DNA from 3 places in the Actinacidiphila glaucinigra genome. Region 1 is predicted to be linked to each of the others. Evidence: predicted binding sites of a transcription regulator. Region 1 holds the regulator's gene; each other region holds the start of a gene.
The links. The regulator HrcA, encoded in region 1, represses chaperone genes, less so after heat shock. The targets are predictions, from matches to a motif close to TTNGCACTCNGNNNNNCNGAGTGCNAA.

Region 1 (9,759 bases):
TCAGGGGTTTTCGATCTCATTGCCCGCCGGGGGGACGCCACCTCGGCGTCCGCGTCAGCCCCAGCGTCCGGTACGGCCCAGCAGGAGGGCCGTCGCGGCGACACCGGCGGTGGAGGTGCGCAGCACGCTGGCGCCGAGGCGGTACGGCTTCGCGCCGGCCGCGGCGAAGGCGTCGAGCTCCTCCGGGGAGACCCCGCCCTCGGGGCCGACGACGAGCACGATGTCGCCCTCGGGCGGCAACGGGGCCGTGGCGAGCGGCTCCGAGCCCTCCTCGTGGAGGACCGCGGCGAACGCGGCGCCGGACAGCAGCCCGGCCAGCTGACGAGTCGTCATCGGCTCGGCGACCTCCGGGAACCGCAGCCGCCGGGCCTGCTTGGCCGCCTCCCGGGCGGTGGACCGCCACTTGGCCAGCGACTTGGCGCCGCGCTCGCCCTTCCACTGGGTGATGCAGCGCGCGGCGGCCCACGGCACGACCGCGTCGACGCCGACCTCGGTCATGGTCTCGACGGCGAGTTCGCCCCGGTCGCCCTTGGGCAGCGCCTGGACGACGGTGATCCGCGGACGGGGTTCGGCCTCCTCGCGGACCTCGGCGACGGCGACCTCGAGCGTGTCCTTGCCGTCGACGGCCGCCACCGTGCCGTACGCGCCGCGTCCCAGGCCGTCGGTGAGCACGATCTCCTCGCCGGCCCGCAGCCGGCGCACGGACACCGCGTGCCGCCCCTCGGGGCCGGAGAGCGTGATGCGGTCCGGGCCCAGCGCGCCGGGCTCGACGACGAAGACGGGTGCGGTCACGGCGCGGTCCTCGGGGAGCGGTGGGTCAGGGCGGCCATGCGCCCATCGTTTCACGGCACGCGACGGCCCGCGGTCCAGGGTGCGTGCACCCTCGGCCGCGGGCCCGTGAGCGAGGCGGTGTCGGCCTAGCGCCCGTTGAACGCGTCCTTGAGGCGGGAGAACAGCCCCTGCTGGCCCGGCTGGAACTGCCCCAGGGGCCGCTCCTCGCCGCGCAGCTTCGCCAGGCGGCGCAGCAGTTCCTCCTGCTCCGGGTCGAGCTTGCCCGGGGTCTGGACCTCGACGTGCACGATGAGGTCGCCCCGGCCGCCGCCCCGCAGGTGCGTGACGCCGCGCTGGTGGAGCGGGATCGACTGGCCGGACTGTGTCCCGGGCCGGATGTCGATCTCCTCCAGCCCGTCCAGGGTCTCCAGCGGGACCTTGGTGCCCAGCGCCGCCGCCGTCATCGGGATGGTGACGGTGCAGTGCAGGTCGTCACCGCGCCGCTGGAACATCTGGTGCGGGAGCTCGCGGATCTCGACGTAGAGGTCGCCGGCGGGACCACCGCCGGGGCCGACCTCGCCCTCGCCCGCGAGCTGGATGCGGGTGCCGTTGTCGACACCGGCCGGGATCTTGACCGTCAGCGTGCGCCGCGAGCGGATCCGGCCGTCGCCCGCGCACTCCGGGCACGGGTTGGGGACGACGGTGCCGAAGCCCTGGCACTGGGGGCACGGGCGGGAGGTCATGACCTGGCCGAGGAAGGACCGCGTGACCTGCGAGACCTCACCGCGGCCGCGACACATGTCACACGTCTGCGCGGTCGTGCCCGGGGCGGCGCCCTCGCCGTGGCAGGTGTTGCAGACGATGGCCGTGTCGACCTGGATGTCCTTGGTCGTGCCGAAGGCCGCCTCGTCCAGCTCGATCTCCAGCCGGATCATCGCGTCCTGGCCGCGCCGGGTGCGCGAGCGCGGGCCGCGCTGGGACGCAGTGCCGAAGAAGGCGTCCATGATGTCGCTGAAGTTGCCGAAGCCCTGGCCGAAGCCCGCGCCCGCGCCCGCACCGCCGCCGTTGGCGGACAGCGGGTCGCCGCCGAGGTCGTAGACCTGCTTCTTCTGCGGGTCCGAGAGCACCTCGTAAGCGGCGTTGATCTCCTTGAACCGCTCCTGGGTCTTCGGATCCGGATTGACGTCCGGGTGCAGCTCTCGCGCGAGACGGCGGAAGGCCTTCTTGATCTCGTCCGGTCCTGCGTCGCGGCGCACGCCGAGCACGGCGTAGTAGTCCGTGGCCACTACGACTCCGCCAGGATCTGTCCGACGTAACGTGCCACTGCGCGTACCGCTCCCATCGTTCCGGGGTAGTCCATGCGGGTCGGTCCGACCACGCCGAGTTTCGCCACCGCCTCGTCGCCCGAACCGTAGCCGACGGAGACGACCGATGTGGAGTTCAGGCCCTCATGGAAGTTCTCGTGACCGATTCTCACCGTCACGCCCGAATCCTTGGCCTCGCCCAGCAGCTTGAGGAGCACCACCTGCTCCTCGAGCGCCTCCAGCACCGGGCGGATCGTCAGCGGGAAGTCGTGCCCGAAGCGGGTCAGGTTGGCCGTGCCGCCGAGCATGATCCGCTCTTCGGTCTCCTCGACCAGGGTCTCCAGGAGTGTGGCGAGCACCACCTGGACGGAGGGCCGGTCGTCGGGCTCGAAGCCCTCGGGGAGCTCCTGCACCAGCGGCGGGACGTCGCTGAAGCGGCGCCCCACCACCCGGCTGTTCAGCCGGGCGCGCAGGTCGGCCAGCACGGTCTCGCCGACCGGTGCCGGGACGTCCACCAGCCGCTGCTCCACCCGTCCGGTGTCCGTGATCAGCACCAGCATGACCCGGGCCGGGGCGAGCGCGAGCAGCTCGACGTGGCGCACCGTCGAGCGGGTGAGCGACGGGTACTGGACGATCGCGACCTGCCGGGTCAGCTGCGCCAGCAGCCGGACCGTGCGGGCCACCACGTCGTCGAGGTCGACGGCGCCGTCCAGGAAGTTCCCGATGGCCCGGCGCTCGGCGCCGGACAGCGGCTTGACACTGGTCAGCCGGTCGACGAAGAGCCGGTAGCCCTTGTCGGTCGGCACGCGGCCGGCGCTGGTGTGGGGCTGCTGGATGTAGCCCTCGTCCTCCAGCACGGCCATGTCGTTGCGGACGGTGGCCGGGGACACGCCGAGGGCGTGCCGCTCGGTCAGCGCCTTGGAGCCGACCGGCTCCTCGGTGCCCACGTAGTCCTGGACGATGGCACGCAGCACTTCCAGCCGTCGTTCACTGAGCATCGCGCACCTCCAGTCGCTCGGTCACCGTGCGGGTCGTGTCGCCCCCCGTGGCCTGGCACTCCTCTTGGCTGAGTGCCAGTTTTCCCCAAGTCAGTGTACGGCGGGGTGGCAAGACCTCGGCAAGGGCCGTCCACGGGTTCGGTCCCAGGACGTCCTTGACCGGCCACCGTAGCGGGCGCGGGGCACGTCGCGGGGATACCGTCACGTTGTGGAGACCACACCGACCGCGCCGGGCTCCCCCGGCGGCTGGGAACAGCTCGCCCCGGGCGTCGCACGGCGGCGGCTGCCCTTCCTCGACGTGACCGTCGGGGTGGTCGTCGGCGACGACGGCGTGCTGCTGATCGACACGGGCTCCTCCGTCCCCGAGGGCGCCGGACTCCGCCGGGAGGTCCGCGAACTGACCGGGCGGGACGTGACGCACATCGCACTCACCCACGGCCACTTCGACCACGTCTTCGGCACCGCCGCCTTCGAGGGCGTCCAGGTCTTCGGGGAGATGACCCTCGACACCTACCTCGGCCGCGAGCGCTTCTCGCTGGGCCTGGACGCGGTCGAGCACGGCGCCGGCGAGGCCGAGTCCGCGCAGGCGGCGGAGGCCCTCGTGCGCCCCGGTCACCTCGTGGACGGCTCCTACGAACTCGACCTCGGCGGCGACCGGCAGGTCCTGCTGGTCCACCCGGGTGAGGGACACACCACGCACGACCTGGCGGTGGTCGTGCCGGGCACGCGGGCCGTGGTCTTCTGCGGCGACCTCGTCGAGGAGTCCGGCGAGCCCCAGGCCGGGCCCGACGCCGCCCCGCACGCCTGGCCCGCCGCCCTGGACCGGCTGCTCCTGCTGGGCGGCGAGACCGCGCTGTACGTGCCGGGCCACGGCGCCGTCGTCGACGCCCGATTCGTCCGCGCCCAACGGGACGCGCTCGCCGCCCGGTTCGGATCCGCCTGAGCGGCGCGCCGCGCGGATACGATCCCAGGCATGCGCAGCCGCAGCTACGACCCCGACCTCACCCCGCCGTGGAAACGGCCCGCCACGCCCGCGCCCGAGGTCGCCGCCGAGCGGGACCTGGTGGTGGAGGAGGTCTCCACCGGCTTCTGCGGCGCGGTCGTCCGGTGCGAGAAGACCGCCGAGGGCCCCACGGTCACCCTCGAGGACCGCTTCGGCAAGCACCGCGTGTTCCCGTTGGCGCCCCGCGGCTTCCTCCTGGAGGGCCGCGTGGTCACCCTCGTGCGCCCCTCCGCCGCCGCCCCCGCGGCCGGCCCCCGGCTGACCGCCTCCGGCTCCCTCGCCGTCCCCGGCGCCCGGGCCCGGGTCGCCCGCGCCGGCCGGATCTACGTCGAGGGCCGCCACGACGCGGAACTGGTCGAGCTCGTCTGGGGCGACGACCTGCGGGTCGAGGGCGTCGTCGTCGAGTACCTGGACGGCGTCGACGACCTCCCCGCCATCGTCGCCTCCTTCGCCCCCGGCCCGGACGCCCGCCTCGGCGTGCTCGTCGACCACCTCGTGCCCGGCAGCAAGGAGTCCCGGATCGCCGCGGAGGTCACCGGCGAGCACGTCCTGGTCGCCGGCCACCCCTACATCGACGTCTGGGAGGCCGTGAAGCCCTCCTCCCTCGGCATCCCCGCCTGGCCGGCCGTCCCCCGCGGCCAGGACTGGAAGACCGGCGTGTGCCGCGCCCTGGGCTGGCCGGAGAACACCGGCGCCGCCTGGCAGCGCATCCTGGGCGCCGTCCACTCCTACAAGGACCTCCAGCCCGAACTGCTGGGGCCCGTGGAGGAGCTGATCGACTTCGTCACAGCCCCGGGCTGAGTCAGTCGACCAGGTCCCTGACGACGGCGTCGGCGAGCAGACGGCCGCGCAGGGTGAGGACGGCGCGGCCCTCACGGTAAGGACCGGTCTCCAGGAGGCCGTCCCTCACGGCACGCTCCGCGGCCCCGGCGCCCGCCGGCGCGAGCACGTCCAGCGGACAGCCCTCGGACAGCCTCAGCTCCAGCAGGATCCGCTCCACCCGGCGGTCCTCCGCCGCCAGTACCTCACGGCCCGCCCCGGGACTGCGGCCCTCGGCGAGCGCCGCCGCGTACGCCGCCGGGTGCTTCACGTTCCACCACCGCACCCCGCCCACGTGGCTGTGCGCGCCGGGCCCGGCGCCCCACCAGTCCGCCCCGGTCCAGTACAGCTCGTTGTGGCGGCACCGGGCCGCCTGCGAGGTCGCCCAGTTCGACACCTCGTACCAGCCGTAGCCGGCCGCCGCCAGGCGCTCCTCCGCGATCAGGTAGCGGTCCGCGTGCACGTCGTCGTCCGTCATCGGCACCTCGCCGCGCCGGATCCTGCGCGCCAGCTGCGTGCCCTCCTCCACGATCAGCGCGTACGCCGACACATGGTCGGGCCCCGCGCCGATCGCGGCGTCCAGCGACGCCCGCCAGTCGTCGTCCGACTCCCCGGGCGTGCCGTAGATCAGATCCAGGTTGACGTGCTCGAACCCCGCCGCCCGCGCCTCCGCCACACACTGCTCCGGGCGGCCCGGCGTGTGCCGCCGGTCCAGCACCTGCAGCACGTGCGGACGGGCGCTCTGCATCCCGAACGAGAGCCGCGTGTACCCCCCGGCCCGCAGCTCCTCCAGGTACGCCGGGTCCACGGACTCCGGGTTCGCCTCCGTGGTGACCTCCGCGCCTTCCGCCAGGCCGAACTCGTCCCGGATCGCCCCCAGCATCCGGGCCAGGTCCGCGGCCGGCAGCAGGGTCGGCGTCCCGCCTCCGACGAACACGGTCTCGACGCGGCGGGGGTCGTCGCCCAGCAGCTTGCGGGCCAGCCGGATCTCGTCGACCAGGGTGTCCGCGTAGTTCTCCCGGGAGGCGAGCACGCCCCCGGTGCCGCGCAGCTCGGCGGCGGTGTAGGTGTTGAAGTCGCAGTACCCGCAGCGGGTGGCGCAGTACGGGACGTGCAGGTAGAACCCCAGCGGGCGGGAGTCCGCGCCCTGCAGCGCGGTCGGCGGGAGCGCGCCGTCCTCCGGCATGGGCTCCCCGTCGGGCAGTACGGATGGCATGCGTCCCATTGTCCGCCATCCCCTCCGAGGGCGGTTCCGTCCCCTCGGGGTGCGTTGTGTGGGGCCCGGTTGTTGTGCGCGGGTCCGTTGTGGTTGCGGGCCGGGTGCCCCGGGCTGCCCGGTTGTCGTGTGCGGGTCCGTTGCGCCTGCGGCGGGCGGTTTCCCCGCCCTCCCGCCCTCCCCCAGCCTTCGGCCGGGGGGACCCCCATCCGGCGCGGTCAGTGAACGCCTCGCAGGGTGCGTGGTGGGCCGGGGGCGGGGCCTCCGGGGCTGCACGTCCTGGACTGGGTTATTTACGTGCATGGCGGGCGGTATTTGTTGTGCCCGGATGCCGCACACAAATATCCCGCAGCGTCCAGAACATCCACCCCTACGACCCCGCCCCCTCCGAATCGTGGGGCGACCAACGGCCGGTGGGGGGGGTGATGGGGGGCCGCCCCTCCCCACACCGCGGGGAGCTGCCCCCAGCAGGGGGTCCCCAGCCGCAGGCGAGCAAGGGTGCACGCACCCGTGGCCCGGGGCACCTCCCACGGGACGAGTGACGCACCTCACCCACCGGCGCTCCAGGGCATTGCCTATGTCACGGCGATGCCGAAGGCCGCCAGGCGGCAGATCACGACGAGCCCCGATGCGGGGACGCACCCTGACCTCCGGCGGGCGGCCGACCCGCAACCAGGTTCAGTCTTGGAACCACACCGAATCAGGCCGCCCCCCTGGCCGAAGGCCGAAATCGGGCAGGAACGCGCACACGACAACGGGCCGCTCAGCAGGGCGCCATACCGCCGGGCATCGGCCCGAACACCCCCTTCCGGTCCGATCGCGCCGGAACCGGCGCGGGCCTCAGCCACCACCCCCATGGCCGTGGGCGTTCGGTAAGACGCGTGCGGCAACCCCGGACTGCCCTCTGACCACCCTCCGGCCGTCAGTCGCCCGCGATACGGAGGGGGTGGGGTCGTAGGGGTGGATGTTCTGGACGCTGCGGGATATTTGTGTGCGGCATCCGGGGCACAACAAGTACCGCCCGCCATGCACGTAAATAACCCAGTCCAGGACGTGCAGCCCCGGAGGCCCCGCCCCCGGCCCACCATGCACGCGCGAGGCGGTCACTGACCGCGCCGGGCAATCGGGGGGCGGGCGGGAGAACCGCCCGCCGCAGGCGCAAACGACCCGCACACAACCACCGGGCACCCCGGCGCACCCGCCCGCAGGCACAACGCACCCGCACACAACAACGGGCCGCAAGGGGCACCCCTCGCGGAAAGGGCCCTCACTGGGCCTGAAGCACGAGCACCGCGAGATCATCATCCGGCGGCGCCACGTCGTACTCGTGCACCGCTCGCCGGATCCGCTCCGCCACCCCCGCCGCCCCCAGCCCGGCGCAAGCCGCCAGCACGGCCGCGAGCCCGTCGTCGTCGTCGAACTGGCGGCTCCCGTTGCGCCGCTCCGTCACCCCGTCCGTGACGCACAGCAACGTGTCCCCCGGGGCCAGCCGGAACGATTCGCTGCGGTACCGCGCGTCGTCCGTGATCCCCAGCAGTATCTGCGGCACCGCGGCGGGCCGTACCGCGCCGTCTCCTGTGAGCAGGAGCGGAAGGGGGTGCCCGGCACTGGCCAGGGTGCACAAGGCGCCGCCACCCGAACCGCCTCCCGGCGCACCCTCCCCCGCCCCCTCCGGCACGATCTCCCCGTACAGCAGGGAGAGGAACCGCGGTCCCGCGTCCCACCCCGGCCCGAGCGCGTCACCGAGCGTGGCCGCCGCGGCCTCGTCCGCGAGCGCGCGGTTGAGCCGGTCGAGGACCTCCGTGACGCCGTACCCCTCGCGCGCGAGCAGCCGCATGACGGGCCGGGCGAGGCCGGTGACCGCGGCGGCCTCGGGGCCGTTGCCCTGGACGTCGCCGAGGGCGAAGCACCAGCGGCCGCCGCCCGCGGGGAAGAGATCGTAGAAGTCGCCGCCGACGACGTCGGCACGCGTGGGCTCGTAGACGACGGCCGTGTCGACGCCCGGCACCGCGCCGAGCCCCGCGGGCAGCAGGCCGCGCTGCAGCACCCGGCTGATCATGGCCTGGCGCGTGTACTGGCGGGCGGTGCCCACCGCCAGTGCGACGCGGCGCGCGAAGTCCTCGATGAGGCCGATGACCTCGTCGGGGAAGCGCATCAGCCCGGTGCGCCCGAGCAGCAGCGTGCCGTGGCAGCGGCCGCCGGTGACGAGGGGGCAGGCGAGCGCCGCGCCGACCGCGTCCGTGCCCTGGGCGGTGGCGGGCCACGGCCAGGGCACGGCGCCGGCGCGGGAGGCGGGCGGCGGCGGTTCCTTCTCCAGCACCATGCGCAGCCCGTCGATGCTGCTCTCCGAGGCGTGCCAGACGCGCGCCAGGCGGGGCTCGGTGCCCTCGGGCCCGTCCCCAAAGAGCCAGACGGCGCACCAGTCGGCGAGGCGGGGCACGAGCAGCTGCCCGGCGAGCGAGGCGACCATGTCCTCGTCGAGCTGCCCGGCGAGCAGGTCGGAGGCCTCGGCGAGGAAGGAGAGCGAGCCGCGGTTGATCCACTCGCTGTCGTGCCGCCGCGGCAGGCGGTGCGCCGTCGGCGCGAGGATCTCGGTGGCGCGCAGTCCGCGCATCAGGGCGCGGTCGGCCTCGGGGGCCGGCGGCAGCGTCCCCGCGGGCTCGCGGTCGGCGGCCAGCCGGCACCAGATGGTCTTGAGCTCGCGCCGGTAGGTGATGCCCCACTCCTCGGAGAGCGCGGAGACGAGCTGCAGTCCGCGCCCTCCGTCGCGGCCCTCGCGGGCGAGTTCGGCCCGGTCGCGGACGACCCGGGCCGGGTGGTGGTCGGAGACCTCGACGACGAGTCCGCCCTCCTCGCGTCCGCCGGGCGCCGCGCTCTCCAGCCGGCAGAGCAGTTCGACGGTGGTGCCGGCGTGGATGACGGCGTTCGTGACGAGTTCGCTCACGAGCAGCACCGCGTCGTCAACGAGGTGGTCGCCGATGCTCTCGGCCGGCCAGGGCTCCTCGGTGGTCCACTCGGCCAGCGCGGCACGGACGAACTTCCTTGCCGCGGAGGCCGCCAGCTGGTTGCCGGGCAGGCTGGTACGGGAAACGAACTCCCGTGGCATGGAATCTGGCCCCACTGTGCGGCTCCCGAGCAGATCCGGCATTGCGCCCTTAACGGCACGCCCAGCGTGACAGACTGAGCGCGCTCATAAGCGCCGAGTCACCGAAGAAGGCCGTCATGGCTCTTAAATCGGCTGTTCCCGCACCGAAAACCGCGACTCCTGCGCGTCCGCGTGTCGCCGACCCGCCTACGGACGGTGAGTGGATACGCGCGGCGGAACTGCGGCCGCTGCTGACGGCGATGCGCTCCCTGTGCGACGGCGACTTCCGGGTACGGCTGGGCGACGGGACGGAGGGGGTGCTGGCCGAACTCGCCGGAACGTTCAACCGGATCGTCGCCCGCGAGCAGCACTTCTCCGCCGAACTGGACCGCGTCAAGCGGGAGGTCGTACGCCGGGGCAGGCTGGACGAGCGGCTCGCGGAGAGCCCGGGCCAGGGCTCCTGGGCGATGAGCGTGCAGGCGGCGAACTCCCTCATCGACGCGCTGGTCATCCCGGCGGCGAACGCCACCCGTGTGCTGGACGCCGTCGCGGACGGGGACCTG
Region 2 (9,759 bases), 1.9 Mb from region 1:
CGTCCACGAGCTCAGCAAGGACAACCTCTACTCGTGACCGTCGCCCTGATGTGGGAGGCCCGCGCAGTCGAGGGGCGCGGGCCCGAGCTGCTGGCGTGGGCCCGCTCGCGGTCGCTCTCGCCGGCCCCGCTGCGCCGGGAGACCTTCTCGGCCCCGCAGGACCGGGTCCTGGTCATCACCTGGTGGGACGCCCCGTACGACGCGCGACTGCCCGAACTCCCCGAACCGGACGAGGGGCTGGCCCGGCGGGCCGTCCACCGCTGGCGCTTCGAGGCGGTGGGTGAGGGGGCGTAGGCCCAGGTCAGGGGAGGGCCGGTCGTATGATGAGTCCGGCGTCGATCGCAACCGGGTTTCTGTCTTGGCGTCCCCGAGCAGGCGTCCTGCCGGACGGCCGGTGTCCGGGAGGCGTTTCCGGCAGGTGGCGAGAAGACCCGATGACCAACTCCGGCTGTGCCGTCCTCTTCGATCTCGACGGCGTCCTCCTCGACAGCCGGCGGGCGATGCGGCAGGCGATCCTCGACGTCGCCCGCGCGGCCCTCGGCGAGCACGTGGACGAGAGCCGGCTGCCGGCCGGACTCGACCACCTTCCCCATCACCAACACCTGGCACGGCTCGGCGTGACCGACGAGGCGACGGTGTTCGGTGCCGCCTGGGAGGACGCGCTCGCCCTCGCCACGTGGGGTGCGTCCCCGTTCCCGGGCGCCGCGGGCGTGCTGCGCGACCTCGCGGCCTCCGGCACGGCGATCGGGGTGGTGACCATGCAGCCCGCGAGCCGGGTGGCGCGGCTCGTCCCCGCGGAGCTGTCCGCCCACTTCGGCGCGGTGGTCGGGTGGGGCGACGCGGCGCCGAAGCCCTCCGGGGAGGGGATCCTGCTCGCGCTCGACCGGCTCGGGGTGCCACCGGGGCGCGCCTGCTTCGTGGGCGACAGCCCTTCCGACGTCGCCGCCGCGGCGGCCGCCGGGGTCCCTTCGATCGGCGCGGTCTGGGGGTACACCGGCCCCGCCCTGGAGAGCTGTGGACCCACCGCCCTCGCCGGTGCCCTCACCGACGTGCCGGGCGTCGTGGGGAGCCTTCTGGGGCCCGCGTAGCCCCCGTCAGGCGCGTGCGGGGCCGCTCGTCCCGGCCGGGCTGCCCAGCAGCATGCTCGGGGCGCCCGCGACACGGGTCAGGAAGACCGTGGCCGCGTGCGGGCCCTGGGGCTTGACCCGGCGGCGCACCTCCTCCGGTTCGACGGCCGAGCCGCGCTTCTTCACGGTCAGCACGCCGACCTCGCGTTCGCGCAGCAGCGCCTTGAGCCGCTTGAGGTTGAAGGGCAGCACGTCGGTGATCTCGTAGGCGGTCGCGTACGGCGTCGTGTGCCGCTCGTCCGAGGTGACGTAGGCGATGGTCGCGTCGATCAGCCCGCCGCCGACCCGCGCCGCCACGTCGGCCACCATGTGCGCCCGGATGACCGCGCCATCCGGCTCGTACAGCCAGCGACCCACGGGGCGCACCTGCGGGTCGGGGAGCCCGGCGGCGGGCAGCGTGGCCCCCGACGGCAGGAGGGTCGCGCGGCGGGTGCCCGGCGCGGTGCCGAACCACAGCACGGCCTCCTTCACGTCGCCGTGGTCGGAGACCCACTCCGCCTCGGCGTCCTCCGGCACGGCCTCGTGCGGGATGCCCGGCGCCACCTTCAGGGCGGCCAGCGGCGCCTTCCGCGCCGCCGCGACCGCCCACGACAGGGGCGGGGAGTAGGCCTCGGGGTCGAAGATCCTGCCCCGCCCGCCGCGCCGGGCCGGATCGACGAAGACGGCGTCGCAGCCGTCTGCGGCGATCTCCGTCACATCGGCGCAGCGCACCTCGATCAGGCCCGCCAGCCCCAGCGCCTCCGCGTTCGCCCGCACCACCGCGCAGGTCAGCGGGGAGCGGTCGACCGCCAGCACCTCCACCCCGGCGCGGGCCAGCGGGACGGCGTCCCCGCCGATCCCGCAGCACAGGTCCGCCAGCCGCCGCACCCCGAGGGCGGCGAACCGCTCGGCACGGTGCCGGGCGACGGAGGCCCGCGTCGACTGCTCGACCCCGTCGGGCGTGAAGTACATCCGGTAGGCGTCCCCGCCGAACTTCGCCACCGCCCGCTGCCGCAGCCGCGCCTGCGTCAGCGCGGCCGCCACCAGCCCGGCGTCGTGCTCCCGCCGCAGCCGCGTCGCGGTCGCCAGTTCGGCGGCGGGGTCGTAGTCCCGCAGGGAGGCCAGCAGCGACTGCCCCTCGTCGGTCAGGAGAGCCGAGAACGCGTCAAGATCCACGCCGTCCATTGTCCCGCGGCACCGCCGCGCGCCGGACCGGCCGGGTGCACGTGCTCGCAGGTGCCCGACGGCGCCGCCCTTCGCCGGCCGCGCCCGGTGCGTGCCGGGCCCGGAACCGTACGTCCGGGCACACCGTTCCCCGGAGGGAGAGCGGCTCGTACGGCGCGGCGTTGGCACTCCGCTTGACCGAGTGCTAAGCGCGTCCTAGTCTCGGACCTGGCACTCAGCCATGCCGAGTGCCAGCACAAACGCGACGGGCAGGTCCGGCACCCGCGACGACGGGCCTACCAGGTCGCCACCCAGACTCCCGTGAGCCCTTTGAAGGGGGAGGTCGGATCGTGACGACCGCCAGCACCAAGGTTGCCATCAAGCCGCTCGAGGACCGCATCGTGGTCCAGCCGCTGGATGCCGAGCAGACCACCGCCTCCGGCCTGGTCATCCCGGACACCGCCAAGGAGAAGCCCCAGGAGGGCGTCGTCCTGGCCGTCGGCCCGGGTCGCTTCGAGGACGGCAACCGCATCCCGCTCGACGTCAAGGTCGGCGACATCGTGCTGTACAGCAAGTACGGCGGCACCGAGGTCAAGTACAGCGGCGAGGAGTACCTCGTCCTCTCGGCTCGCGACGTCCTCGCGATCGTCGAGAAGTAGAACCGGCGCCGCTCTTAACCGAGAAATGCCGTGACCACGCCCCGGGCACACCGAGTCCACGCACGGACCGGGGACCCGGGGCGCGGTCTTTGACGAGAACCCAAAGACGAGGAAATCCGCCGGTATGGCCAAGATCCTGAAGTTCGACGAGGACGCCCGTCGCGCCCTCGAGCGTGGCGTCAACAAGCTCGCCGACACCGTGAAGGTGACCATCGGCCCCAAGGGCCGCAATGTCGTCATCGACAAGAAGTTCGGCGCCCCGACCATCACCAACGACGGTGTGACCATCGCGCGTGAGGTCGAGATCGACGACCCGTACGAGAACCTCGGTGCGCAGCTGGTGAAGGAGGTGGCGACCAAGACCAACGACATCGCGGGTGACGGCACCACCACCGCCACCGTGCTGGCCCAGGCGCTGGTCCGCGAGGGTCTGCGCAACGTCGCCGCCGGCGCTTCCCCGGCCGCCCTGAAGAAGGGCATCGACGCCGCCGTCAAGGCCGTCTCGGACGAGCTGCTCGCCACCGCCCGCCCGATCGAGGGCAAGGAGGACGTCGCCGCCGTCGCCGCCCTGTCCGCCCAGGACAAGCAGGTCGGCGAGCTGATCGCCGAGGCGATCGACAAGGTCGGCAAGGACGGTGTCATCACCGTCGAGGAGTCCAACACCTTCGGGCTGGAGCTGGACTTCACCGAGGGCATGGCCTTCGACAAGGGCTACCTGTCGCCGTACTTCGTGACGGACCAGGAGCGCCAGGAGGCCGTCCTGGAGGACCCGTACATCCTCATCACCCAGGGCAAGATCTCCTCCATCCAGGACCTGCTCCCGCTGCTGGAGAAGATCCTGCAGGCCGGCGCCTCCAAGCCGCTGCTGATCATCGCCGAGGACGTCGAGGGCGAGGCCCTGTCGACCCTGGTGGTCAACAAGATCCGCGGCACCTTCAACGCGGTCGCGGTCAAGGCCCCCGGCTTCGGTGACCGCCGCAAGGCCATGCTGGGCGACATCGCCACCCTCACCGGCGGCACCGTCGTCGCCGAGGAGGTCGGCCTCAAGCTCGACCAGGTCGGCCTGGACGTGCTCGGCACCGCCCGCCGCGTGACCGTCACCAAGGACGACACCACCGTCGTCGACGGCGCCGGCGAGTCCGCGGAGATCAGCGGCCGGATCAACCAGATCAAGGCCGAGATCGCCGCGACCGACTCCGACTGGGACCGCGAGAAGCTCCAGGAGCGCCTCGCCAAGCTGGCCGGCGGCGTGTGCGTCATCCGCGTCGGCGCGGCCACCGAGGTCGAGCTCAAGGAGAAGAAGCACCGTCTGGAGGACGCCATCTCCGCGACCCGCGCCGCGGTCGAGGAGGGCATCGTCTCCGGTGGTGGCTCCGCGCTCGTCCACGCGGTCAAGGTGCTCGACGACAACCTCGGCAAGACCGGCGACGAGGCCACCGGTGTGGCGGTCGTCCGCCGCGCCGCGGTCGAGCCGCTGCGCTGGATCGCCGAGAACGCGGGCCTGGAGGGCTACGTCATCACCTCCAAGGTCTCCGAGCTGGAGAAGGGCCACGGCTTCAACGCCGCGACCGGCGAGTACGGCGACCTGGTGAAGTCCGGCGTCATCGACCCGGTCAAGGTCACCCGCTCCGCCCTGGAGAACGCCGCCTCCATCGCCTCCCTGCTCCTCACCACCGAGACCCTCGTGGTGGAGAAGAAGGAGGAGGAGCCCGCCGAGGCCGGTCACGGTCACGGCCACGGCCACTCCCACTGAGCTGGACCGCGAAGGCCCCCGTTCCCGCCCGGGAACGGGGGCCTTCGGGCTGCCGGGAGACCGGCCTCAGTCGCGGGGATAGGCAGGCCCGAAGCGCCGCCCCGCCTTCGCCGAGAACCGGCCGAGCGCCCCGCTCGGCGCCAGCCTGGCCGCGGCCACCGCGGCCTTGTAGCGGGGGTCGGGCACGCTCAGGGACCGGCCGCGGGCCAGGTCGCGCACGGCCGCGGCGACCACCTTGTCGGCGTCCAGCCACGCCCAGGAGGGGATGCTGCCGGTGTCCATCCCGGCCCGCCGGTGGAACTCGGTACGGACGAAGCCCGGGCACAGCGCCATCAGCCGCACCCCGGTGCCCGCGAGCTCCCGGGCCACGCCCTGGGTGAAGCTGACGACCCACGCCTTGCTCGCCCCGTACGTGCCGCGCGGCACGAAGGCCGCCACCGAGGCCACGTTGATCACGAAGCCGCGCCCGCGCTCCCGCATGGCCCCGGTCGCGGCGCAGGTCAGCCGCAGCACCGCCTCGCAGTGCACCTTGAGCATGGTCAGCTCGTCGGCCACCGGCACGTCGCCGAAGCCGCCCCGGTTGCCGAAGCCCGCGTTGTTCACCAGCACGTCCACGGGGCGCTCGCGGTCCCGCAGCCGTGCCTCGACCGTCTCGATGCCCTTGTCCGCCGACAGGTCGGCGGGCAGCACCTCCACGGTCACCCCGTACGCGTGCCGCAGCTCCTGCGCGCACTCCTCCAGCCGCTGCCCGTCGCGGGCGACCAGGACCAGGGCATGACCGTCCCCCGCCAGCCGGCGTGCGAACGCCGCGCCGATCCCCGCGGTGGCTCCCGTGATCAGTGAAGTCGTCATGCCCCGCAGGCTAGTGAGCCCCCGTGCGTCTGCGGGCCGCGGCGCGCACATCCTGCGGGAGCGCGTCCGCCGCCAGCAGCCGGGGGAGCAGCGCGGGCTCCAGGGTGACCGCGCGGAAGGTCAGCGCGACGGTGACCTCGTGGTCCGGGCGGTGGACGACCTCGACCGGGTCGCCGGCCCGGACGTCACCGGCTTCGGCGACCCGGAGGTAGGCGCCGGGCAGCGCGGCCCGCGTGAACGTCCTGATCCAGCCGCCCTGTTCCAGCCAGCCCTGGAAGGTGGCACAGGGGATCCGCGGGCAGGACACCTCCAGGACGGCGCCGCCCGGCCCGCCGATCCGCCAGCGCTCGCCGATCAGGGCCTCGTTGACGTCCAGCCCCGAGGTGGTCAGGTTCTCCCCGAACATGCCGTTGCGCAGCGGCAGGTCGAGCTCGCGTTCCCAGGTGTCGAGGTCCTCGCGGGCGTAGGCGTAGACCGCCTGGTCGGAGCCGCCGTGGTGCGCCACGTCGTACACCCGGTCGCCGGCGAGGCCGACCGCGCCGGTGCCCTTGGGGCCCGGTGCCGTCACCGCCACCGGGCCCGGGACCGGGTGCTTGTCGATGCCGGTCGTCCCGGTCGTCTTCCAGGGGTTCGCACGCGGCCGGCCCACGTTCACCGAGAGCAGCTTCATCCCGCGACGGTACGGCTCCCGCCCGGCGGCCGGCGAGACCTTTTCCGGCGATCGGGACCGCCCGGCGGTCCCTAGCCCGCGAGCACGCGCAGCAGCCGGTCCACGTCCGCCTCGGTGTTGTACAGGTGGAAGGCCGCCCGCAGGTTCCCCGCACGGGCCGAGACCCGGATGCCGGCGGCGGCCAGCCGCTCCGCCGCGTCGCCCAGGCCCGGGACGGCCACGATCGCCGAGGCCGCCGCGCCGGACGGCACGGGCTTGTGGCCGAGCCGCAGCAGGCCCGCCCGGAAGCTCTCGGCCAGCGCGACGTCGTGGGCGCCGATGGCCTCGACGCCCAGCTCCTCGACCAGTGCCAGCGAGGCCGCCCCCGCCAGGTACGGCAGCAGCGGCGGCATCACGTCGAACCGCCGGGCGGACCGTGCGAGGTGCGCGACCGGCCCGTAGCAGTCGCCCCACGGGTCCTCGGCCGCGTACCAGCCGGCGAACTGCGCCGACAGCCCGTCCTCGGCGCCCTCCCGCACGGTCAGGAAGGACACCCCGCGCGGGGCGAGCAGCCACTTGTAGCCGCCGCACACGACGTAGTCGAGGCCGTCCGTGCGCAGCGGCAGCCAGCCCACCGCCTGCGTGGCGTCGACGAGCACGCGCGCCCCGTGCCGCGACGCGGCCTCGCGGACCGCCGCGAGGTCGGCGACCCGGCCGTCCGCGGACTGCACCGCGCTGACCGCGACGAGGTCGGTGGTGGGACGTACGGCGTCGGCGACGCCCTCCAGGGGCACAGCGCGCACCGCGACGTCGGCGCGGGAGGCGAAGGGGTTGACCAGCGAGCTGAAGTCACCGTCGGCCAGCACCACTTCGGCCCCGGCGGGGAGCGCCGCGGCGATCATGCCGACGTGTGTGGTGACCGAGGATCCGATCGCGACGCGGTCGGCGGCGACCCCGGTGAGGCGGGCGTAGGCGGCGCGGGCGGCGCCCAGGGCGCGCTCGTCGCGCACCCAGTTGTCGGTGCCGTCGGACCAGGCGGCCACGGCGGTGCGCAGCGCCTCGACGGAGCGCAGCGGGCCGATGCCCGACGAGGCGGTGTTGAGGTAGCTGATCCCGGCGTCCAGCGCGAATTCCCCGGTGATGTCCATGGTTCCTCAGCCTGCGCCCAGGACTGCCCCAAGTCCACCATCGATCACTGAACGCGACCCCCAAGGAACCCTTATGCTCGGAGCGTGTTCGAGGCCCGCCACCTTCGTGTGCTCCGCGCCGTGGCCCGGTCCGGCTCGCTGTCGGGCGCCGCGCGACAGCTGGGCTGCACCCAGCCCGCGGTCAGCCAGCAGATGAAGGCGCTGGAACTCGCCGCGGGCACCCCGCTGCTGGTCCGCGGCGGGCGGACGACCCGGCTGACCGAGGCGGGCGAGGCGCTGGCCCGGCACGCGAGCGGCATCCTCGCGGGGCTGGCCGCCGCCGAGGAGGAGGTCGCGGCCATCGGGGGCCTGCGCGCCGGGCGGGTGCGCATGGTGTCGTTCCCGAGCGCGGGCCCGTCGCTGGTGCCCACCGCGCTGGCGGCGATGCGCGCCGCGCACCCGGACGTACGGATCACGCTGGCCGAGGCGCAGCCGCCGCGCGCGGTGGAGATGCTGCGCGCCGGGGAGTGCGAACTGGCGCTGGTCTACCGCTACGAGGACGAGGCCGGCGGGGTGGACGCGGCCGCGTGGGGGGGATTCCTGGTGCGGCCGTTGCTGTCCGACCGGCTCTTCGCGGTGCTGCCGGCCGGGCACGCGCTGGCGCGCGCCGGCGGCCCGGTGCGGCTGTCCGACCTCGCGGACGAAGCGTGGATCGCGGGCTGCCCGTACTGCCGCCGGCACCTGGTCGAGCTGTGCGGGCGGGAGGGTTTCGAGCCGCGCATCGACTTCGCCACGGACGACTACCCGGCGGCGGTCGGCCTGGTGGCGTCGGGAATGGGCGTCTCGGCGCAGCCCGGCCTCGCGCTGGAGGCGGTGCGGCTGCGCGGGGTGGCCGTGCGCGAACTGCGCCCGTCCGTACGCCGGGACGTGGCGGCGCTGACGCTGCCCGACCTGGCTCAGGTGCCGGCCGTCGACATGATGCTGGGCCGGCTGCGGCTGGCCGCTCTGCGCGACCCGTCGACGGTCTGAGTCCCCGGCACCGCGGGTACCCGGCCGCTTGTGGTGAAACGTTTCCTCGTCGGCTGATGTCCGGTGCGTCAGTGACCGCCGGTGGCGTGCGAGCTCATGACCCGGTTGCGGGACCGGCCCATCATCTCCTCGCGCTCGTCCTCGGTGAGTCCGCCCCAGACCCCGTAGGGCTCGCGGACCGTCAGAGCGTGCGTCGCGCACTCGGCGCGGACGGGGCAGCGCATGCACACCTCCTTGGCCGCCGCCTCACGCGCGCTCCGGGCGGCACCGCGCTCTCCCTCGGGGTGGAAGAACAGGGAGCTGTCGACGCCGCGGCAGGCGGCGACCAGCTGCCAGTCCCAGAGGTCGGCGTTCGGGCCCGGGAGGCGGGAGAAGTCTGCCATTGCTCATCTCCTCGAGAGGTGGGCTGCAGGGACACCGTCCAGGCGCGAAGCTCTGGGAAGGTGCTGTCGACGGTACATCTACTGTCGAAGTAGATGTAAATATGATTCATCACAAAATTGCCAACGAACTCCCGCCATGCGGGTAAAAAGCCTCCAAACAGGCAAAATCTGACATTGCCCCCCGGTCGGCGGCTGCCCTGTGCTGCAAGCGGGCGCCCGTTGTGCCGCTTTTTGGGGCTCGGTGAACGGCTGCGACCTGCGACGTTGCTGATCCGTGTCGGTCCGGGCACGGAGAGTGCGGGAGTCGCCCGCCAAACTCCGTAACTCTTTCGAGTGAGGGTCGTTGAAGGTGCGGAAGTGGTTGGCGGTCGAACTAATCGGGCAGGCGCCCGAGGCCGTCATCCCCACCGGTGAACGATTCGTACAGCCTGGAGGCTCAACGTGACGCGGATCAGCTGCGGAGGACGGTCATGACTTCCGTTCTCGTCTGCGACGACTCCCCGCTTGCCCGAGAGGCCCTGCGCCGCGCGGTTGCGACCGTGCCCGGCGTGGAGCGTGTGACGACCGCGGCCAACGGCGAGGAAGTCCTCCGCCGCTGGGGCGCCGACCGCTCGGACCTCATCCTCATGGACGTCCGGATGCCCGGCCTCGGCGGCGTCGAGACCGTACGGCGGCTGCTGTCCGCCGACCCCGGCGCCCGCATCATCATGCTCACGGTCGCCGAGGACCTGGACGGGGTGGCCCTCGCGGTCGCCGCCGGTGCCCGCGGATACCTGCACAAGGACGCCTCGCGCGCCGAGTTGCGGGCCACGGTCACCCAGGCGCTGGCCGACCCGACCTGGCGGCTCGCCCCCCGCCGGCTGCGCTCGGCCGAGATGGGCGCCGCCCCGACCCTGACCGCCCGCGAGATCCAGGTGCTGGAGGGCATGAGTCATGGCCGCTCCAACGCCGAGATCGGCCGCGAGCTCTTCCTCTCCGAGGACACCGTCAAGACGCACGCGCGACGCCTCTTCAAGAAGCTCGGCGCCTCGGACCGG
Region 3 (9,759 bases), 850 kb from region 1:
CAAACGTACGAGCTAGCCCAGCCGGGGGTTTCCGGCCGCGCCCCGTCGCGGTCCGGCGCAGATACCGCCCCGGGGTCACGCCACCGCGCGGCGGCGTGCGTACTCGGGGATCGTGCGCATCGGGGGGCGCTCCTCCGTCGCGACCTCGTGGACGTGCGGCTCGAAACCGCCGCCCGGGGCGCGGTCGAACTGCGTGAGGAAGGGCCGCACGAGATGGCCCCGCGCCAGGCGGATCTGCGCCGTCCGGTAGATCGCCGCCGCCATGCGGCCCAGGGCCTGGCCGTCCTGGTGCCGGTGGTGCCGGACGCCGACGTCGACCTGGGCCAGGGCGTCGAGCCCGACCGTGTTGAGCGCGTCCACCAGCAGCCCGAGCTCCACCCCGTACCCCACGGGGAACGGCAGCCGCTCCAGCAGCGAGCGCCGCGCCGCGTACTCCCCGCCGAGAGGCTGGACGAACCCCGCCAGCTGCGGCCAGTGCAGGTTGAGCAGCGGCCGCGCGACCAGCTCCGTCACCCGGCCGCCGCCGGCCGGGACGACCGTGCCGCCGGTCTCCAGCGGCCGGTCGTACATCGCCTTGACCAGCCGCAGGTCCGGGTCCGTGAGCAGCGGCCCGACGATCCCCGACACGAACCGCGCGTCGAACTCCCGCAGGTCGGAGTCGACGAAGCAGACGATCTCCCCGCGGGTCACGAGCAGCGAGCGCCACAGCACCTCGCCCTTGCCGGGCAGCGCGGGCAGCCGCGGGAGCACCTCGTCCCGGTGGACGACGACCGCGCCCGCGGCCGCCGCGACCTCGGCGGTCCGGTCGGTCGACCCGGAGTCCAGCACGACGAGTTCGTCGACCAGCGGCACCGCCTCGCTCATCAGCTCGCGGCGGATCGTCCCGACGATCTCCCCGACCGTGGCCTCCTCGTCGAGGGCGGGCAGCACGACGCTGACCGTGCCGCGCGCGCCCGCGGCGCGCTTGGCGGCGAGCAGTTGCGGCAGCGGCCTGCGGTCGGCGGTCCAGGACCGCCGTTGCAGCCAGCCGGCCACCTCGTCGAGCACCGGGTTGCTCCGTTTCTGCCCGTCTCGCAGGACGGACGGCCCATGACCAGGTTCGAGGTCGTCGGTTACAGTCTTGAACACGAGGCACGACCATCGTATGTCCACGGTGATCGCGCCCCGTCCGACAAATGCCCGGGCAGTACGCCCGGCGCCATACCGCTCATCCAGAGGGGCAGAGGGAACGGCCCGTTGAAGCCCCGGCAACCCTCCCGCCGACCGCGAGGTCCAGGTGGGGAAGGTGCCAATTCCGTCTCACGGCGAGATGCGCCGTGAGGAAGATGAGGAGAAAGGGCCTCGCCTGACATGGCTGCGCAGACCGTTGCATCCGCGTCCACCGATTCCGCCTTCGGCCCCGCGTCCGCGCTCTCCTGCCGCGAGTGCGGCGAGCGCTTCCCGCTGGAGCCCCTTTTCGCCTGCGAGGCCTGTTTCGGGCCGCTCGAAGTGGCGTACGACCTTCCGAGCGGCGACCCCGAGACCCTCCGCAAGCGGATCGAGTCCGGGCCGAACAACATCTGGCGCTACGCGCCGCTGCTGCCCGTCCCCGCGGACGTGGCCTCCAAGCCCAACCTCAACCCGGGCTTCACCAAGCTGGTCAAGGCCGACAACCTCGCCCGCGAACTGGGCGTCACCGGCGGCCTGCACATCAAGGACGACTCCGGCAACCCGACCCACTCCTTCAAGGACCGGGTCGTCGCCATCGCCCTGGAGGCCGCCCGCACCTTCGGCCTCACCACGCTGTCCTGCTCCTCCACCGGCAACCTGGCCGGCGCCGTGGGCGCCGCGGCCGCCCGGGCCGGCTTCCGCTCCTGCGTGTTCATCCCGCACGACCTGGAGGAGGGCAAGGTCGTCATGGCCGCGGTCTACGGCGGCGAGCTGGTCGGCATCGAGGGCACCTACGACGACGTCAACCGCTTCTGCAGCGAGCTGATCGGCGACCCGATCGGCGAGGGCTGGGGCTTCGTCAACGTCAACCTGCGCCCCTACTACGGCGAGGGCTCCAAGACGCTCGCGTACGAGATCTGCGAGCAGCTGGGCTGGCGCCTGCCGGACAACATCGTCATCCCGATCGCCTCGGGCTCGCAGCTGACGAAGATCGACAAGGGTCTGCGGGAGCTGATCGAGCTCGGCCTGGTGGAGGAGAAGCCCTACCGGATCTACGGCGCCCAGGCCGAGGGCTGCTCCCCGGTCTCCACCGCCTTCAAGGCCGGCCACGACGTGGTGCGCCCGCAGAAGCCGAACACGATCGCCAAGTCGCTCGCCATCGGCAACCCGGCCGACGGCCCGTACGTGCTGGACATCGCCCGGCGCACGGGCGGCGCCGTAGAGGACGTCACCGACGAGCAGGTGGTGGACGCGATCAAGCTGCTCGCCCGGACCGAGGGCATCTTCGCCGAGACGGCCGGCGGTGTGACGGTCGGCGTGCTGCGCAAGCTCATCGAGTCCGGGCAGCTCGACCCGGCCGGCGAGACCGTCGTGCTCAACACCGGCGACGGGCTCAAGACGCTGGACGCCGTCGCCCCGACCTCACGCCCCACGGCCACCATCCGCCCGAGCCTCGACGCGTTCCGCGCCGCCGGCCTGGCCGGCTGACCCATCGCACCGGCTGACCCAGACTGAAGGTGAACCCCGCATCATGAGCGCTACCGTCCGCATCCCGACCATCCTCCGCACCTACACCGGCGGCCGGGCCGAGGTCCCGGCCGAGGGCGGCACCCTGGCCGACGTCATCGACTCGCTGGAGCAGAACCACCCGGGCATCTCCGCGCGGGTCCTGGACGACACGGGCAAGCTGCGCCGCTTCGTGAACGTCTACGTGAACGACGACGACGTCCGCTTCTCCGAGGGCCTGCAGACCACGGTGGGCGAGGGCGCGTCCGTCTCGATCATCCCGGCGGTGGCCGGCGGCTGCTGAGCCGCACGGACCGCGGAGGCGACAGGGGTGCCGGGGACTTCCCGGCACCCCTGTGTGTTCGAGGGGTAGTTGAAGGCCTGTACAGTTGCCCTGAGCGGCTCGCAACTCCCTGCAACGCTCTGCGCAACCCCCTTCTCCGGGGCGGCCTTGTCGGCGATTTATCGCCAAATTCACGCAGCGATTGTCGTGTTGGCCGCTTATGTCCGGTCCGAGTTGCCCCGGATTATTCGCCGATCAGGCTCTTCTTCCGATTCTTCGTGCCCGGAATTCTCGTCCGATTGACCTGTTGCAGACAGCGTCCGGGCAGATACATTCAGCCGCGGTCGACGCGTTCCGGCGCACGCCCCCTTGGCTGTAGGGGGTGAGGTCTGACCCGGGTCCGCGAGGTGCGGGTCTGCGAAGGGCCAGCAATAGGGGAGTTAGGAATGGCTCAGGGCACCGTCAAGTGGTTCAACGCGGAGAAGGGCTACGGCTTCATCGCGGTCGACGGTGGTGCGGACGTCTTCGTGCACTACAGCGCGATCCAGATGGACGGCTACCGCACCCTCGAGGAAGGTCAGCGGGTCGAGTTCGAGATCTCGCAGGGCCAGAAGGGGCCGCAGGCGGACATGGTCCGTCTCGCAGCCGGCTGACGCGCCGCGCATCGGCCACGGAGCACTTTCGCGTACGGCCGCTCAAACGTACGCGTCGAGGCCCGCCCCGCACAGGGGCGGGCCTTCGTGCTGTCCGGCGGCCCGCCGACCGGGACCTGCGGGTTGTCCACGGCACCGGCCAAGCGGCTTGCACTCTCCTAGGGCGAGTGCTAATCATTGGCGTTAGCACTCTGACGTTGAGAGTGACAAAGGACCGAGTGGGTGAGGCCCGCTCGACCGCCGGAAAGGAACCGGTGGAAGGGCAGGCCGTCCGTCGCGGGCGCCGGCACGGTCCTGGAGTAATCCTTCCCCGCAGCCGTGTGCCGCGGGGGGACCCCAAGTCCGGGAGGACCACTTCACATGGCCAAGATCATCGCGTTCGACGAGGAGGCACGGCGCGGTCTCGAGCGCGGGATGAACCAGCTCGCCGACGCCGTCAAGGTCACCCTCGGCCCCAAGGGCCGCAACGTCGTCCTCGAGAAGAAGTGGGGCGCCCCCACGATCACCAACGATGGTGTGTCCATCGCCAAGGAGATCGAGCTCGAGGACCCGTACGAGAAGATCGGCGCGGAGCTGGTCAAGGAGGTCGCGAAGAAGACGGACGACGTCGCCGGTGACGGCACGACGACCGCGACCGTCCTCGCCCAGGCGCTGGTCCGCGAGGGCCTGCGCAACGTCGCCGCCGGTGCCAACCCGATGGCGCTGAAGCGTGGCATCGAGAAGGCCGTCGAGGCCGTCTCCGCCGCCCTGCTCGAGCAGGCGAAGGACGTGGAGACCAAGGAGCAGATCGCCTCCACCGCCTCCATCTCCGCCGCCGACCCGCAGATCGGCGAGCTCATCGCCGAGGCGATGGACAAGGTCGGCAAGGAAGGCGTCATCACCGTCGAGGAGTCCCAGACCTTCGGTCTGGAGCTGGAGCTCACCGAGGGTATGCGCTTCGACAAGGGCTACATCTCGGCGTACTTCGCCACCGACCTGGAGCGTATGGAGACGTCGTTCGACGACCCGTACATCCTGATCGTCAACTCCAAGATCTCCGCGGTCAAGGACCTGCTCCCGCTGCTGGAGAAGGTCATGCAGTCCGGCAAGCCGCTGCTGATCATCGCCGAGGACGTCGACGGGGAGGCCCTGTCGACCCTGGTCGTCAACAAGATCCGCGGCACCTTCAAGTCCGTCGCGGTCAAGGCCCCGGGCTTCGGCGACCGCCGCAAGGCCATGCTCGGTGACATCGCCATCCTCACCGGTGGCACCGTCATCTCCGAGGAGGTCGGCCTCAAGCTGGAGAACGCCGGCGTGGACCTGCTCGGCCACGCCCGCAAGGTCGTCGTCACCAAGGACGAGACCACGATCGTGGACGGCGCCGGCGACCAGGACCAGATCCAGGGCCGCGTCAACCAGATCCGTGCCGAGATCGAGAACAGCGACTCGGACTACGACCGCGAGAAGCTCCAGGAGCGTCTGGCGAAGCTGGCCGGCGGCGTGGCCGTCATCAAGGCCGGTGCCGCCACCGAGGTCGAGCTCAAGGAGCGCAAGCACCGCATCGAGGACGCGGTGCGCAACGCCAAGGCCGCCGTCGAGGAGGGCATCGTCGCCGGTGGTGGCGTGGCCCTGCTCCAGGCGTCCAACGTGTTCGAGAAGCTCGAGCTCGACGGCGACGAGGCCACCGGCGCGTCGATCGTGAAGCTGGCCCTCGAGGCCCCGCTGAAGCAGATCGCCGTCAACGCCGGCCTCGAGGGCGGTGTCGTGGTGGAGAAGGTGCGCAACCTGACCCCGGGCCACGGCCTCAACGCCGCCACGGGCGAGTACGTCGACCTGATCGGTGAGGGCATCATCGACCCGGCCAAGGTGACGCGCTCCGCGCTGCAGAACGCGGCCTCCATCGCCGCGCTCTTCCTCACCACCGAGGCCGTCATCGCCGACAAGCCGGAGAAGGCCGCTGCCCCGGCCGGCGGCGGCATGCCCGGCGGTGACATGGACTTCTGATCCTCCGGGACCAGGACTCCGCACCACGGCAGAAGACCGAGGGCGGTACCCCGCAGGGGGTACCGCCCTCGGGCGTTTCCCGGCGCCGCCCGGTCAGGAGACGGCGACCGGCGCGTCCAGCAGTTCGCGCCAGGTGCGCACCGCCTGAGCGTCGACCGCCCCGGCCCAGCCGCCGGGGCGGACCGCGCCCCCGACGTGGAAGGCGTCGATGCCGGCGGCGAGGAGCCGCGGCAGGTGCTCCGCGCGGAGCCCGCCGCCCACCATGAGCTGCGGCTCGCCGGGACGCCCCGCCTCCGCCAGCAGCCGGCCGAGGCCGTCGTCCACACCGCGTGCGGAGCCCGCGGTGAGGAAGGTGTCCAGTCCGGGCAGCCCGCGCACCGCCGAGCGCACGGCCTCCCGGTCGGCGGAGTGGTCGATGGCGCGGTGGAAGGTCCAGCGGGCACCGGAGCCGATCGCGTCGACGAGCCGGCGTACGGCCGCCAGGTCCGGCGCGCCCGAGCCGTCGAGGAAACCCAGCACGAACTCGTCGGCGCCCTCGCCGCGCAGCGCCGCCACGGCCGCGCAGAGCGCGTCCGCCTCACGGGCGCCGCCCACGGCGAAGTCGGCGCGGGCCCGCAGCATCACCCGGACCGGGATGTCCACCGCGGCCCGGACGGCGGCGAAGGTCTCCCGGGACGGCGTCAGGCCGTCCGCCGCCATGTCGGTGACCAGTTCGAGGCGGTCCGCGCCGCCCTTGCGGGCCGCGAGGGCGTCGTGGGCGTCGAGCGCGATCACTTCGAAAATTGGTCTAGACATATCTCCAGGGTGTCACATGCGCACGCGTACCCGCGACCCCCCGTACCCCACAATGACCTTCATGGCTGACACCGCACTCGAATCCGGCTCCGCCCTCCTCGCCCGCTGGTGCGACCTGCTGCGCCGCTGCCAGACGGAGTCCGTCGACCCGGTGCCGTACGGCAAGGACCTGATCGCCCGCTGGGCCGAACCGCACCGCCGCTACCACACCACCACCCACCTGACCGCCGTCCTCGACCAGGTCGAGGTCCTCGCCGGGCATGCCGAGGACCCGGACGCCGTGCTGCTCGCCGCCTGGTTCCACGACGCCGTCTACCGGCCCGACCGCTCGGAGAACGAGGAGCGCAGCGCCCGGCTCGCCGAGCGCGCGCTGCCCGAGGCCGGGGTTCCCGACACGATCACCTCCGAGGTCGCCCGCCTGGTCCGGCTCACCGTCACCCACCACCCCGCCGACGGCGACCGCGACGGCGAGGTCCTCTGCGACGCCGACCTGGCCGTCCTCGCCGGCGACCCCACCGGATACGCCGAGTACGCGGCCGCCGTCCGCGAGGAGTACGGCTTCGTCCCCGACGACGCCTTCCGCGCCGGCCGCGCCGACGTTCTGCGCCGGCTCCTGCGGCTGCCCCGGCTGTTCCGCACCCCGCAGGGGTACGACCGCTGGGAGGCCACCGCCCGCCGCAACCTCACCACCGAGCTGGAACTGCTCGCCCCCGGCGACGTGGACGGGACTGCGGACGGCGCCGACCGATGACTCCGGCGCGCGCGGGCGGTCCTTGTCCGTGCGGGCGGCCGCCCGCGGCACCGGACGAAGGGGTACGGCAGCGATGACCGACGACACGCAGGTGCAGGCGGCCGTCGCGGCCGAGTTCCGGGCCCTGGCCGACCTGCTCGACGGGGCCCCCGCCGCGTGGTGGGACACCCCCTCGCTCTGCGAGGGCTGGCGGGTGCGCGAGGTCGTGGCGCACATGACGATGGCGGCGCGCTATTCGCAGGAGGCCTTCACGGCGCTCCTCGCCGAGCACGGCTTCGACTTCACCCGCCTGTCCGACGCGGTCGCCGAGCGGGACGGCGCACTGCCCACCGGGGAACTGCTCGGCTGTCTGCGCTCCGAGGTGATGGGGCGGTGGCAGCCCCCGGGCGGCGGCGCCCACGGCGCGCTCAACCACGTGGTGATCCACGGGCTGGACGTCACCGTGCCGCTCGGCACGGAGCGCCGCGTCCCGGGGGAGACCCTCGGCGTCCTCCTCGACGACCTCACCGCGGGCGGCGGGCACGCGCGCTTCGGCGTCGCCGTCGAGGGCCGGCTGCTGCGGGCCACCGACCTGGACTGGTCGTACGGTTCCGGCCCCGAACTTCGGGGCACCGGTGAGGATCTGGCCCTGGCGATGTGCGGTCGCCGGCTCCCCGCCGGGCGGCTGGAGGGCGAGCCGCTCTGAGCGCGGCCTAGTAGACTGTCGCAGCTAATGTGTGGGGTATAGGTGGCGGAGTTTGGTGCGTGCGTCGTGGGTGGTGAACTGCCAGTTCACCTGACGTTGGTCGGTGTTGGTGGTGTTCTGCCAGGCTGAGAGTTCGGTGTTGAGGGTGTCGAGGTCCGCGATGCGGTGGTCGAGGCATTGCCGGGTCAGTGCGGAGAGTTCGATCTCTGCGATGTTGAGCCATGACCCGTGTTTGGGGGTGTGGTGGATCTCGAGGCGCTGGGCCAGGGCGAAGGCCTCGGCTGGTTCGAATGCTTCGTACAGTGAGGCGATGCCGTGGGTGTTGAGGTTGTCCATGACCAGGACCACGGTCTCGGCGTCGGGGTAGTCCTCGGTCAGTAATCGCTTGACCTGGCCGGCCCAGTCGATCCGGGTGCGACGAGGCTGGGCGTCTACTCGGCGCCACCCGCGCAGGGGTTCAACCCACACAAAGATCGAGCACGTGCCGCAGCGGATGTACTCGCTGTCCTGGCGGGCGTCGCGGCCGGGGCGGGCCGGGAGCGGGTCGCGGGCATGGGCGAGGAGTTGGTAGGGCTTCTCGTCCATGCACACCACTGGGCGGGCCGAGTCATAAGGTCGGGCATAGACGGCCAGCACGTCTTCCATCCGGGCCGCGAACTGCGGGTTTGCTCGTGGTGGGATGGTCCAGCACTTCCTCAGATGAGGACGCAGCCTCGTTTTTTAAGATCCGCCCGATGGTTGAGTGGTCCAGATCGGGGATGCCCTCGACCAGGGCGACGTGCTTCTCCAGCAGCCGCAGCGACCACCGGGCACGGCCTGCAGGAGGCTGGGAGCACGCCAGGGCGATCAGCCGGGCCTCGACTTCACCAGTCACCGGCGAGGGCACCGGCGGGAGATCCCGCGGTTTCCGCTGGATCGTCGCCTCGACGTCACCACCGCTCTCGGCGAACCGCTTGGCCACCAGCCGCAGCGTCTCGCCCGAGACCCCGACCCGGGCAGCGATCGCATCCTGGGAGTCGATCTCACCAGCAGAGGTGTCCAGCGCGAGCAGCACCCGCGCCCGCCTGATCACCGAGGCCGGATGGACCCCCGTCGTGGTCACCCGAACCAACTCATCACGATCGCCCGCGGTCAGCACCACCGGCCTCTTCTTCTGCGAACCCATCACACCAACTCCCGCTCGGCAGAAGGGAAGGAACATCTGCCGGACACCACCATCCCAACCAAATAACCCAGGATTAAGCAACGACACGCTACTAGGCCTGCGGGGGCCTGCGCTTGGGGCGGCGCAGGCCCGCCTCGGTGAGATGGTGCAGCAGTTCCTTGCTGCCGACCTCGACGGCGCCCGCGGCGACGGCGGAGGCGTAGCGCTCGCTGGGGACGTCGTAGTGGTCGCCGTCGAAGGCGCGGCGGGGTGCGCCGATGGCGTCGGCGAAGGTGTGGAGCTCCTCGTACGAGATGTCGCTCACCATGTGCGACCACATGCGGCCGTGGCCCGGCCAGGTCGGCGGGTCGATGTAGACGGTCACGTCAGCGCGGCCCGCCGAGAGCGGTGGACAGGCCGCCGACGGGGGCCACGGCCTCGCCGAGCGACTCGCACACCCAGTGTGGATCGGGGCCGAGTTCGGGTTCCACGTCGAGGGCGTGGGGGTCCGTGCAGCGCGGGCAGAGCGGCCAGCGGCCCATCCGTTCCAGCAGTGCGTCCTTGACGTCCTGGGCGACCAGCCCCGCGACGAACGCGGCGCCGTCGGGCCACTGCTCCACCCACCAACGGCGCTGGGAGACGGCCTCCTCGACGAGCGAGACGACCTCCGCGTCGGCGACGCCGGTCGCGGTCAGGTCGGCGAGGACGAGCGCGCGGGCACCGTGCAGGGCCGCCTCCAGGCCGGCGGAGGAGCCGGGTGCGTCAGGATCCATGGCCCCCATTGTGGACCAACCGCCGCCGCAGGCGTTC

Region 2: the regulator HrcA is predicted to act here: its motif matches at 2,453-2,479, upstream of groES (co-chaperone GroES).
Region 3: the regulator HrcA is predicted to act here: its motif matches at 3,739-3,765, upstream of groL (chaperonin GroEL).

What each region holds. Positions count from the first base shown of each region.
Region 1 covers NZ_CP109144.1:5,884,941-5,894,699, reverse strand. Annotated here, with positions in the region: gene OIE69_RS26415 (16S rRNA (uracil(1498)-N(3))-methyltransferase) at 55-792, opposite strand; gene dnaJ (molecular chaperone DnaJ) at 918-2,057, opposite strand; gene hrcA (heat-inducible transcriptional repressor HrcA) at 2,057-3,073, opposite strand; gene OIE69_RS26400 (MBL fold metallo-hydrolase) at 3,282-4,016, shown strand; gene OIE69_RS26395 (DUF3097 domain-containing protein) at 4,047-4,877, shown strand; gene hemW (radical SAM family heme chaperone HemW) at 4,879-6,111, opposite strand; gene OIE69_RS26385 (SpoIIE family protein phosphatase) at 7,379-9,217, opposite strand; gene OIE69_RS26380 (HAMP domain-containing protein) at 9,457-9,759, shown strand, end outside.
Region 2 covers NZ_CP109144.1:3,963,491-3,973,249, reverse strand. Annotated here, with positions in the region: gene tsaD (tRNA (adenosine(37)-N6)-threonylcarbamoyltransferase complex transferase subunit TsaD) at 1-37, shown strand, start outside; gene OIE69_RS17455 (hypothetical protein) at 34-294, shown strand; gene OIE69_RS17450 (HAD family hydrolase) at 435-1,088, shown strand; gene OIE69_RS17445 (THUMP-like domain-containing protein) at 1,095-2,291, opposite strand; gene groES (co-chaperone GroES) at 2,621-2,929, shown strand; gene groL (chaperonin GroEL) at 3,054-4,682, shown strand; gene OIE69_RS17430 (SDR family NAD(P)-dependent oxidoreductase) at 4,749-5,534, opposite strand; gene OIE69_RS17425 (MOSC domain-containing protein) at 5,545-6,204, opposite strand; gene OIE69_RS17420 (aminotransferase class V-fold PLP-dependent enzyme) at 6,276-7,331, opposite strand; gene OIE69_RS17415 (LysR family transcriptional regulator) at 7,416-8,339, shown strand; gene OIE69_RS17410 (WhiB family transcriptional regulator) at 8,408-8,722, opposite strand; gene OIE69_RS17405 (response regulator transcription factor) at 9,193-9,759, shown strand, end outside.
Region 3 covers NZ_CP109144.1:5,031,756-5,041,514, forward strand. Annotated here, with positions in the region: gene OIE69_RS22595 (glucosyl-3-phosphoglycerate synthase) at 76-1,047, opposite strand; SAM riboswitch class I at 1,205-1,332, shown strand; gene thrC (threonine synthase) at 1,351-2,637, shown strand; gene OIE69_RS22605 (ubiquitin-like small modifier protein 1) at 2,681-2,959, shown strand; gene OIE69_RS22610 (cold-shock protein) at 3,385-3,591, shown strand; gene groL (chaperonin GroEL) at 3,952-5,574, shown strand; gene OIE69_RS22620 (copper homeostasis protein CutC) at 5,668-6,369, opposite strand; gene OIE69_RS22625 (HD domain-containing protein) at 6,422-7,120, shown strand; gene OIE69_RS22630 (maleylpyruvate isomerase family mycothiol-dependent enzyme) at 7,194-7,805, shown strand; gene OIE69_RS22635 (IS630 family transposase) at 7,830-8,516, opposite strand; gene OIE69_RS22640 (helix-turn-helix domain-containing protein) at 8,413-8,970, opposite strand; gene OIE69_RS22645 (DUF4031 domain-containing protein) at 9,062-9,334, opposite strand; gene OIE69_RS22650 (hypothetical protein) at 9,336-9,722, opposite strand.